3 regions of the Bacillus safensis genome follow, and region 1 is predicted to be linked to each of the others. Evidence: a T-box and tRNA genes for the amino acid it is inferred to sense, from the RefSeq annotation. Region 1 holds a T-box; the other regions hold tRNA genes.
What was found. The T-box of region 1 lies ahead of ileS (isoleucine--tRNA ligase). A T-box ahead of a tRNA ligase gene usually reads a tRNA of that ligase, here a tRNA-Ile.

Region 1 (3,279 bases):
CTTTTTCAGCGCACCTTTTGCTTCAAGCTGTTCTGTGATGGCTTTATTGGCATCCTCGTAGAATAGTCCTTCAAAACCAGGCGCCTCATCTGTCATCACACCTTTTTCATCTACTGGACAGAGCACATCAAGACCGTATTTCATACCGACAATAAAGTCATCTTCCCCGTGGCCTGGTGCTGTGTGAACACAGCCAGTTCCCGCATCAGTTGTCACGTGGTCGCCAAGCATCACAAGAGAATCTCTACCATAAATCGGATGCTCTGCAACGACGTTATCTAATTCTTTTCCTTTTAATGTTTTCACGACTTCATACTCTTCAAAGCCAAGCGTTTTTGCCACTTGTTCAACGAGCTCAGATGCGACAACATATCGCTCAGCACCTACTTGAAGAACACTGTACTCTAAGTTTGGATGAACACAAATGCCAAGGTTTGCAGGAAGCGTCCAAGGTGTTGTTGTCCAGATAATGAATTGTTCGCCGTTTTCAAGAACGCCTTTGCCATCTTTTACTTTAAACGAAACGTAAATCGATGGTGAACGTTTGTCTTTATATTCAATTTCCGCTTCAGCGAGGGCTGATTCACTTGAAGGAGACCAGTTAACAGGCTTTAATCCTTTATAGATATAGCCTCTCTTCGCCATTTCACCAAAGACAAGAATTTGCTGCGCTTCGTATTCAGGCTTTAATGTGACATATGGATTGTCCCAGTCTGCTCTGACGCCTAATCGCTTAAACTGGCTGCGCTGACCTTCAATTTGCTTCCAAGCATACTCCTCGCATAGTTTGCGGAATTCTGCTGTAGACATTTCTTTGCGTTTTACTTTTTTATTTTTAGTGAGAGCTGTTTCAATTGGCAACCCGTGTGTATCCCAGCCCGGTACGTACGGTGCATGGTACCCGTTCATTGATTTAAAACGGACGATAAAATCTTTTAGGATTTTATTGAGTGCATGCCCCATATGAATGTCACCATTCGCATATGGAGGTCCATCATGCAAAATAAACGTCGGGCGTCCTTTAGTCCGCTCTAAAACCATTTGATAGATGTCTTTCTCTGCCCATTCCTCTTGGATTTCAGGCTCTTTGTTCGGCAAGTTCCCTCTCATCGGGAATTCTGTTTTCGGCATTAATAAGGTGTCTTTGTAGTTCATACCCATTCCTCCACATGCAAATTCTGATTAAAAAACAATAAAAAAAGCCCTCTCATCCCATAAGGGACGAGAAGGCTTGTCTCGCGGTACCACCCTTTTAGACAAGCGATATGAAAGAGCCGCTTATCCACTCAAAAATCGTAACGTGATCAGACGCCTTTTCTTACTGGTTTTTTCAGAAAAGGAACTAAAGGGGTGATCTCATTGCAGCGTCTCGTAATGTCAGGCTTCCACCATCCCTGATTCGCTTTATTACGCATGTGACAGCTGCGAGTGTCCCTTTCAAACGTTTATCTCTTGTTAATTTATGATGGTATTATATGCAACATGAGCACGTCATGTCAAGATGATGCGCTTATTCTTTTTCGTCAAAGACAGCGTCTACTTCATATTCCAGTAAATGATCCCAATCGTCATTTTTCAGAAGATCAAGCTGCGCTTCGATGAGCATTTGGAAGCGAGTTCTAAAGACCTTCGACTGTTTCTTCAGCTCTTCGATTTCCATTGCAATCTTTCTTGATTTTGACAGCGCTTCGTTGATAATACGGTCTGCATTTTTCTCTGCTTCACGAATAATCAATTTTGCTTCTTTATCAGAATGACGCTTTACGTCTTCCGCTGCTTCCTGCGCCACAAGAATCGATTTGTTTAATGTCTCTTCAATTGTTGCAAAATGACCTAGTCTTTCGTCAAGCTCGTTTACTTTGTCTTCAAGCTCGTTCTTTTTACGAAGTACGATCTCGTAGTCTTTACGTACTTGGCTTAAAAACTCGTTTACTTCGTCTTCGTCATAGCCGCGAAAGCTTTTTGTGAACGTTTTATTATGAATATCATTAGGTGTTAATGGCAACCTCGCCACCTCCAGATTCAAGTTCGTTATGTCAGAAGCTCAAATGTTACTTTGAATTTATCTTTTTTGGTCTTCCCATCAATCGTTTTGAGGCTAAAGCGGCCAAATCCCCGAACAGAGAGCTGATCGCCTTCACCGATTGTAAAGGAAGGGTCCTCAGTGACTTTCCAATTGACTTTGACAAGCCCATTTTTGACTAAAAGCTGTGCTTTTTGCCGAGACTGACGGCTGACAGCAGCGCATACAGCATCCAGCCGAAGTGAAGAAATGGTATCTTCTTTGATATCAGTCTTCGTGATCACTGGCTTTATTTCTGCCTGCGTGATTTCCTCTAATGAAACGGCTGCTCTGCCGACATGTGTCAGCTGCGCCCGCACAAAATCGGCGACATCACTTGTACAAATAAATTGCACATCTTCCTCTGAAAATAATAGATCTCCGAATTTTTGACGCTTCAAGCCTGTCCCAATCAATGAACCGAGAAGCTTCGGGTGTTCTATGGAAATAAACTTTTTCGCATAGTTCACCTGTAAATATGACAGCTCAACATCTTGAATAGAAGGTTCTAAATAATCAGGATAAATGAGAGCTCTTTTGCGCTCCGCTCCCTCATACCCGCCAAAAAACATGATCCCAAGTTCTTCGCCATGCTGGATGACGGACTCAGTAATAAATTGCTCACGCGGATCAAGAAAATCTGTTAATTTCATTCGATATTGGTCGAGTGCGATTTTTTTCCAGCCTAACACTTGGTCAACAAATGGCTGTTCGTCTTTTCTAAAATGCTGATAGATATCGCTCATTTTGTTCCCCTCTTATGTAAAAGAGCCTGGCAGTGCCAAGCCCGGCAGCCTGTTTACATGAAGCGCACAATCATATTGTAAAGACCAGTTAGTCCATATGATGATGCAAAACGAATCACAAGCAATGCCACAATCGGCGAGATGTCAATCATGCCGATTGGCGGAATAATTTTACGAAATGGTTCTAAATACGGTTCGCAAATATTTGTCAGAAAACGGCCAAACACAGTTTCTCTTGCAGATGGCACCCATGACATAAAGATGTAAATAATAATCGCGAATGAGTAAATCGTTAATACCGTTCCTAAAATATTAAAAATGAAATTTAGAATCACTATGATTTACCACCTCTGAGGTTCTTCCTCTGTCAATAGCTCTGATATTGTGCCAGATACATCTACATTATCAGGTGTGCAGAGGAATATATTCGAGCCAATACGCTGGATGTCTCCACCGATTGCATAAACAGTT
Region 2 (3,279 bases), 1.4 Mb from region 1:
TATTGGGTATTCCGGGCGTAGCAGCTTTAATCGTTATTGAAAAGTTTATTATTTAATGAAAAATATTGTTGACTTTGATTGGATAGGGTGGTAAATTAATATACGTCGCTGATGACGAAGAAACGAAAAAACATAATAACAAAAAAGTTGTTGACACTAACAACTTGGATGTGATAAGATGTTCTAGTCGCTTCTGAAGCGGTAAACAAGTTCTTTGAAAACTAAACAAGACAAAACGTACCTGTTAATTCGAGTTTTTATAAAAAAATCCTATGATACTTCATAGGTAGTCAGTCAAACTGGCGAAAAGCAAAACTTCGGTTTTGTACTTTTTCGGAGAGTTTGATCCTGGCTCAGGACGAACGCTGGCGGCGTGCCTAATACATGCAAGTCGAGCGGACAGAAGGGAGCTTGCTCCCGGATGTTAGCGGCGGACGGGTGAGTAACACGTGGGTAACCTGCCTGTAAGACTGGGATAACTCCGGGAAACCGGAGCTAATACCGGATAGTTCCTTGAACCGCATGGTTCAAGGATGAAAGACGGTTTCGGCTGTCACTTACAGATGGACCCGCGGCGCATTAGCTAGTTGGTGGGGTAATGGCTCACCAAGGCGACGATGCGTAGCCGACCTGAGAGGGTGATCGGCCACACTGGGACTGAGACACGGCCCAGACTCCTACGGGAGGCAGCAGTAGGGAATCTTCCGCAATGGACGAAAGTCTGACGGAGCAACGCCGCGTGAGTGATGAAGGTTTTCGGATCGTAAAGCTCTGTTGTTAGGGAAGAACAAGTGCGAGAGTAACTGCTCGCACCTTGACGGTACCTAACCAGAAAGCCACGGCTAACTACGTGCCAGCAGCCGCGGTAATACGTAGGTGGCAAGCGTTGTCCGGAATTATTGGGCGTAAAGGGCTCGCAGGCGGTTTCTTAAGTCTGATGTGAAAGCCCCCGGCTCAACCGGGGAGGGTCATTGGAAACTGGGAAACTTGAGTGCAGAAGAGGAGAGTGGAATTCCACGTGTAGCGGTGAAATGCGTAGAGATGTGGAGGAACACCAGTGGCGAAGGCGACTCTCTGGTCTGTAACTGACGCTGAGGAGCGAAAGCGTGGGGAGCGAACAGGATTAGATACCCTGGTAGTCCACGCCGTAAACGATGAGTGCTAAGTGTTAGGGGGTTTCCGCCCCTTAGTGCTGCAGCTAACGCATTAAGCACTCCGCCTGGGGAGTACGGTCGCAAGACTGAAACTCAAAGGAATTGACGGGGGCCCGCACAAGCGGTGGAGCATGTGGTTTAATTCGAAGCAACGCGAAGAACCTTACCAGGTCTTGACATCCTCTGACAACCCTAGAGATAGGGCTTTCCCTTCGGGGACAGAGTGACAGGTGGTGCATGGTTGTCGTCAGCTCGTGTCGTGAGATGTTGGGTTAAGTCCCGCAACGAGCGCAACCCTTGATCTTAGTTGCCAGCATTCAGTTGGGCACTCTAAGGTGACTGCCGGTGACAAACCGGAGGAAGGTGGGGATGACGTCAAATCATCATGCCCCTTATGACCTGGGCTACACACGTGCTACAATGGACAGAACAAAGGGCTGCAAGACCGCAAGGTTTAGCCAATCCCATAAATCTGTTCTCAGTTCGGATCGCAGTCTGCAACTCGACTGCGTGAAGCTGGAATCGCTAGTAATCGCGGATCAGCATGCCGCGGTGAATACGTTCCCGGGCCTTGTACACACCGCCCGTCACACCACGAGAGTTTGCAACACCCGAAGTCGGTGAGGTAACCTTTATGGAGCCAGCCGCCGAAGGTGGGGCAGATGATTGGGGTGAAGTCGTAACAAGGTAGCCGTATCGGAAGGTGCGGCTGGATCACCTCCTTTCTAAGGATATATGGAGCAGCGTACGTTTTCGTCTTGTTTAGTTTTGAAGGAACTTGCAAAAGATCCTACAACATCATATCTTCGATATGAAAGATGGGCCTGTAGCTCAGCTGGTTAGAGCGCACGCCTGATAAGCGTGAGGTCGGTGGTTCGAGTCCACTCAGGCCCACCATCTTCTATTAAATCGGGGCCTTAGCTCAGCTGGGAGAGCGCCTGCCTTGCACGCAGGAGGTCAGCGGTTCGATCCCGCTAGGCTCCACCAACGTGTTCTTTGAAAACTAGATAACAATAAGTAATACATTCACATTGAATGCAATGCAAAGTTCATCACACATAGTGATTCTTTCTAAAGTAAGAAATGGTTAAGTTAGAAAGGGCGCACGGTGGATGCCTTGGCACTAGGAGCCGATGAAGGACGGGACGAACACCGATATGCTTCGGGGAGCTGTAAGCAAGCTTTGATCCGGAGATTTCCGAATGGGGAAACCCACTGCTCGTAATGGAGTAGTATCCATACTTGAATACATAGAGTATGAGAAGGCATACCCGGGGAACTGAAACATCTAAGTACCCGGAGGAAGAGAAAGCAAATGCGATTCCCTGAGTAGCGGCGAGCGAAACGGGAACAGCCCAAACCAAGAGGCTTGCCTCTTGGGGTTGTAGGACACTCTATACGGAGTTACAAAGGAACGATATAAGCGAAGAGGTCTGGAAAGGCCCGCCAAAGAAGGTAACAGCCCTGTAACTGAAATGTTGTTCTCTCCAGAGTGGATCCTGAGTACGGCGGAACACGTGAAATTCCGTCGGAATCCGGGAGGACCATCTCCCAAGGCTAAATACTCCCTAGTGACCGATAGTGAACCAGTACCGTGAGGGAAAGGTGAAAAGCACCCCGGAAGGGGAGTGAAATAGATCCTGAAACCGTGTGCCTACAAGTAGTCAGAGCCCGTTAACGGGTGATGGCGTGCCTTTTGTAGAATGAACCGGCGAGTTACGATCCCGTGCAAGGTTAAGCAGAAGATGCGGAGCCGCAGCGAAAGCGAGTCTGAATAGGGCGCATGAGTACGTGGTCGTAGACCCGAAACCAGGTGATCTACCCATGTCCAGGGTGAAGTTCAGGTAACACTGAATGGAGGCCCGAACCCACGCACGTTGAAAAGTGCGGGGATGAGGTGTGGGTAGGGGTGAAATGCCAATCGAACCTGGAGATAGCTGGTTCTCTCCGAAATAGCTTTAGGGCTAGCCTCAAGGTAAGAGTCTCGGAGGTAGAGCACTGATTGGACTAGGGGCCCCTACCGGGTTACCGAATTCAGTCAAACTCCGAATGCCGATGACTTATCCTTGGGAGTCAGACTGCGAGTGATAAGATCCGTAGTCGAAAGGGAAACAGCCCAGACCGC
Region 3 (3,279 bases), 1.4 Mb from region 1:
CCTACGCCTTTCGGCCTCGGCTTAGGTCCCGACTAACCCTGAGCGGACGAGCCTTCCTCAGGAAACCTTAGGCATTCGGTGGACGGGATTCTCACCCGTCTTTCGCTACTCATACCGGCATTCTCACTTCTAAGCGCTCCACCAGTCCTTCCGGTCTGGCTTCACAGCCCTTAGAACGCTCTCCTACCACTGTTCGTAAGAACAGTCCGCAGCTTCGGTGATACGTTTAGCCCCGGTACATTTTCGGCGCAGAGTCACTCGACCAGTGAGCTATTACGCACTCTTTAAATGGTGGCTGCTTCTAAGCCAACATCCTGGTTGTCTAAGCAACTCCACATCCTTTTCCACTTAACGTATACTTTGGGACCTTAGCTGGCGGTCTGGGCTGTTTCCCTTTCGACTACGGATCTTATCACTCGCAGTCTGACTCCCAAGGATAAGTCATCGGCATTCGGAGTTTGACTGAATTCGGTAACCCGGTAGGGGCCCCTAGTCCAATCAGTGCTCTACCTCCGAGACTCTTACCTTGAGGCTAGCCCTAAAGCTATTTCGGAGAGAACCAGCTATCTCCAGGTTCGATTGGCATTTCACCCCTACCCACACCTCATCCCCGCACTTTTCAACGTGCGTGGGTTCGGGCCTCCATTCAGTGTTACCTGAACTTCACCCTGGACATGGGTAGATCACCTGGTTTCGGGTCTACGACCACGTACTCATGCGCCCTATTCAGACTCGCTTTCGCTGCGGCTCCGCATCTTCTGCTTAACCTTGCACGGGATCGTAACTCGCCGGTTCATTCTACAAAAGGCACGCCATCACCCGTTAACGGGCTCTGACTACTTGTAGGCACACGGTTTCAGGATCTATTTCACTCCCCTTCCGGGGTGCTTTTCACCTTTCCCTCACGGTACTGGTTCACTATCGGTCACTAGGGAGTATTTAGCCTTGGGAGATGGTCCTCCCGGATTCCGACGGAATTTCACGTGTTCCGCCGTACTCAGGATCCACTCTGGAGAGAACGACATTTCAGTTACAGGGCTGTTACCTTCTTTGGCGGGCCTTTCCAGACCTCTTCGCTTATATCATTCCTTTGTAACTCCGTATAGAGTGTCCTACAACCCCAAGAGGCAAGCCTCTTGGTTTGGGCTGTTCCCGTTTCGCTCGCCGCTACTCAGGGAATCGCATTTGCTTTCTCTTCCTCCGGGTACTTAGATGTTTCAGTTCCCCGGGTATGCCTTCTCATACTCTATGTATTCAAGTATGGATACTACTCCATTACGAGCAGTGGGTTTCCCCATTCGGAAATCTCCGGATCAAAGCTTGCTTACAGCTCCCCGAAGCATATCGGTGTTCGTCCCGTCCTTCATCGGCTCCTAGTGCCAAGGCATCCACCGTGCGCCCTTTCTAACTTAACCATTTCTTACTTTAGAAAGAATCACTATGTGTGATGAACTTTGCATTGCATTCAATGTGAATGTATTACTTATTGTTATCTAGTTTTCAAAGAACACGTTGGTGGAGCCTAGCGGGATCGAACCGCTGACCTCCTGCGTGCAAGGCAGGCGCTCTCCCAGCTGAGCTAAGGCCCCGATTTAATAGAAGATGGTGGGCCTGAGTGGACTCGAACCACCGACCTCACGCTTATCAGGCGTGCGCTCTAACCAGCTGAGCTACAGGCCCATCTTTCATATCGAAGATATGATGTTGTAGGATCTTTTGCAAGTTCCTTCAAAACTAAACAAGACGAAAACGTACGCTGCTCCATATATCCTTAGAAAGGAGGTGATCCAGCCGCACCTTCCGATACGGCTACCTTGTTACGACTTCACCCCAATCATCTGCCCCACCTTCGGCGGCTGGCTCCATAAAGGTTACCTCACCGACTTCGGGTGTTGCAAACTCTCGTGGTGTGACGGGCGGTGTGTACAAGGCCCGGGAACGTATTCACCGCGGCATGCTGATCCGCGATTACTAGCGATTCCAGCTTCACGCAGTCGAGTTGCAGACTGCGATCCGAACTGAGAACAGATTTATGGGATTGGCTAAACCTTGCGGTCTTGCAGCCCTTTGTTCTGTCCATTGTAGCACGTGTGTAGCCCAGGTCATAAGGGGCATGATGATTTGACGTCATCCCCACCTTCCTCCGGTTTGTCACCGGCAGTCACCTTAGAGTGCCCAACTGAATGCTGGCAACTAAGATCAAGGGTTGCGCTCGTTGCGGGACTTAACCCAACATCTCACGACACGAGCTGACGACAACCATGCACCACCTGTCACTCTGTCCCCGAAGGGAAAGCCCTATCTCTAGGGTTGTCAGAGGATGTCAAGACCTGGTAAGGTTCTTCGCGTTGCTTCGAATTAAACCACATGCTCCACCGCTTGTGCGGGCCCCCGTCAATTCCTTTGAGTTTCAGTCTTGCGACCGTACTCCCCAGGCGGAGTGCTTAATGCGTTAGCTGCAGCACTAAGGGGCGGAAACCCCCTAACACTTAGCACTCATCGTTTACGGCGTGGACTACCAGGGTATCTAATCCTGTTCGCTCCCCACGCTTTCGCTCCTCAGCGTCAGTTACAGACCAGAGAGTCGCCTTCGCCACTGGTGTTCCTCCACATCTCTACGCATTTCACCGCTACACGTGGAATTCCACTCTCCTCTTCTGCACTCAAGTTTCCCAGTTTCCAATGACCCTCCCCGGTTGAGCCGGGGGCTTTCACATCAGACTTAAGAAACCGCCTGCGAGCCCTTTACGCCCAATAATTCCGGACAACGCTTGCCACCTACGTATTACCGCGGCTGCTGGCACGTAGTTAGCCGTGGCTTTCTGGTTAGGTACCGTCAAGGTGCGAGCAGTTACTCTCGCACTTGTTCTTCCCTAACAACAGAGCTTTACGATCCGAAAACCTTCATCACTCACGCGGCGTTGCTCCGTCAGACTTTCGTCCATTGCGGAAGATTCCCTACTGCTGCCTCCCGTAGGAGTCTGGGCCGTGTCTCAGTCCCAGTGTGGCCGATCACCCTCTCAGGTCGGCTACGCATCGTCGCCTTGGTGAGCCATTACCCCACCAACTAGCTAATGCGCCGCGGGTCCATCTGTAAGTGACAGCCGAAACCGTCTTTCATCCTTGAACCATGCGGTTCAAGGAACTATCCGGTATTAGCTCCGGTTTCCCGGAGTTATCCCAGTCTTACAGGCAGGTTACCCACGTGTTACTCACCCGTCCGCCGCTAACATCCGGGAGCAAGCTCCCTTCTGTCCGCTCGACTTGCATGTATTAGGC

Region 2: it has a tRNA-Ile gene. The T-box ahead of ileS (isoleucine--tRNA ligase) is inferred to sense a tRNA for this amino acid. The anticodon was not compared.
Region 3: it has a tRNA-Ile gene. The T-box ahead of ileS (isoleucine--tRNA ligase) is inferred to sense a tRNA for this amino acid. The anticodon was not compared.

The regions. Positions count from the first base shown of each region.
Region 1 is NZ_CP154909.1:1,440,742-1,444,020, reverse strand. Features, by position in the region: gene ileS (isoleucine--tRNA ligase) at 1-1,155, opposite strand, end outside; T-box leader at 1,215-1,451, opposite strand; gene AAYR28_RS07365 (DivIVA domain-containing protein) at 1,511-2,005, opposite strand; gene AAYR28_RS07360 (RNA-binding protein) at 2,032-2,808, opposite strand; gene AAYR28_RS07355 (YggT family protein) at 2,862-3,143, opposite strand; gene sepF (cell division protein SepF) at 3,150-3,279, opposite strand, start outside.
Region 2 is NZ_CP154909.1:23,168-26,446, forward strand. Features, by position in the region: gene AAYR28_RS00125 (pro-sigmaK processing inhibitor BofA family protein) at 1-56, shown strand, start outside; rRNA gene AAYR28_RS00130 (16S ribosomal RNA) at 331-1,879, shown strand; tRNA gene AAYR28_RS00135 (tRNA-Ile) at 1,975-2,051, shown strand; tRNA gene AAYR28_RS00140 (tRNA-Ala) at 2,066-2,141, shown strand; rRNA gene AAYR28_RS00145 (23S ribosomal RNA) at 2,240-3,279, shown strand, end outside.
Region 3 is NZ_CP154909.1:160-3,438, reverse strand. Features, by position in the region: rRNA gene AAYR28_RS00020 (23S ribosomal RNA) at 1-1,415, opposite strand, end outside; tRNA gene AAYR28_RS00015 (tRNA-Ala) at 1,514-1,589, opposite strand; tRNA gene AAYR28_RS00010 (tRNA-Ile) at 1,604-1,680, opposite strand; rRNA gene AAYR28_RS00005 (16S ribosomal RNA) at 1,776-3,279, opposite strand, start outside.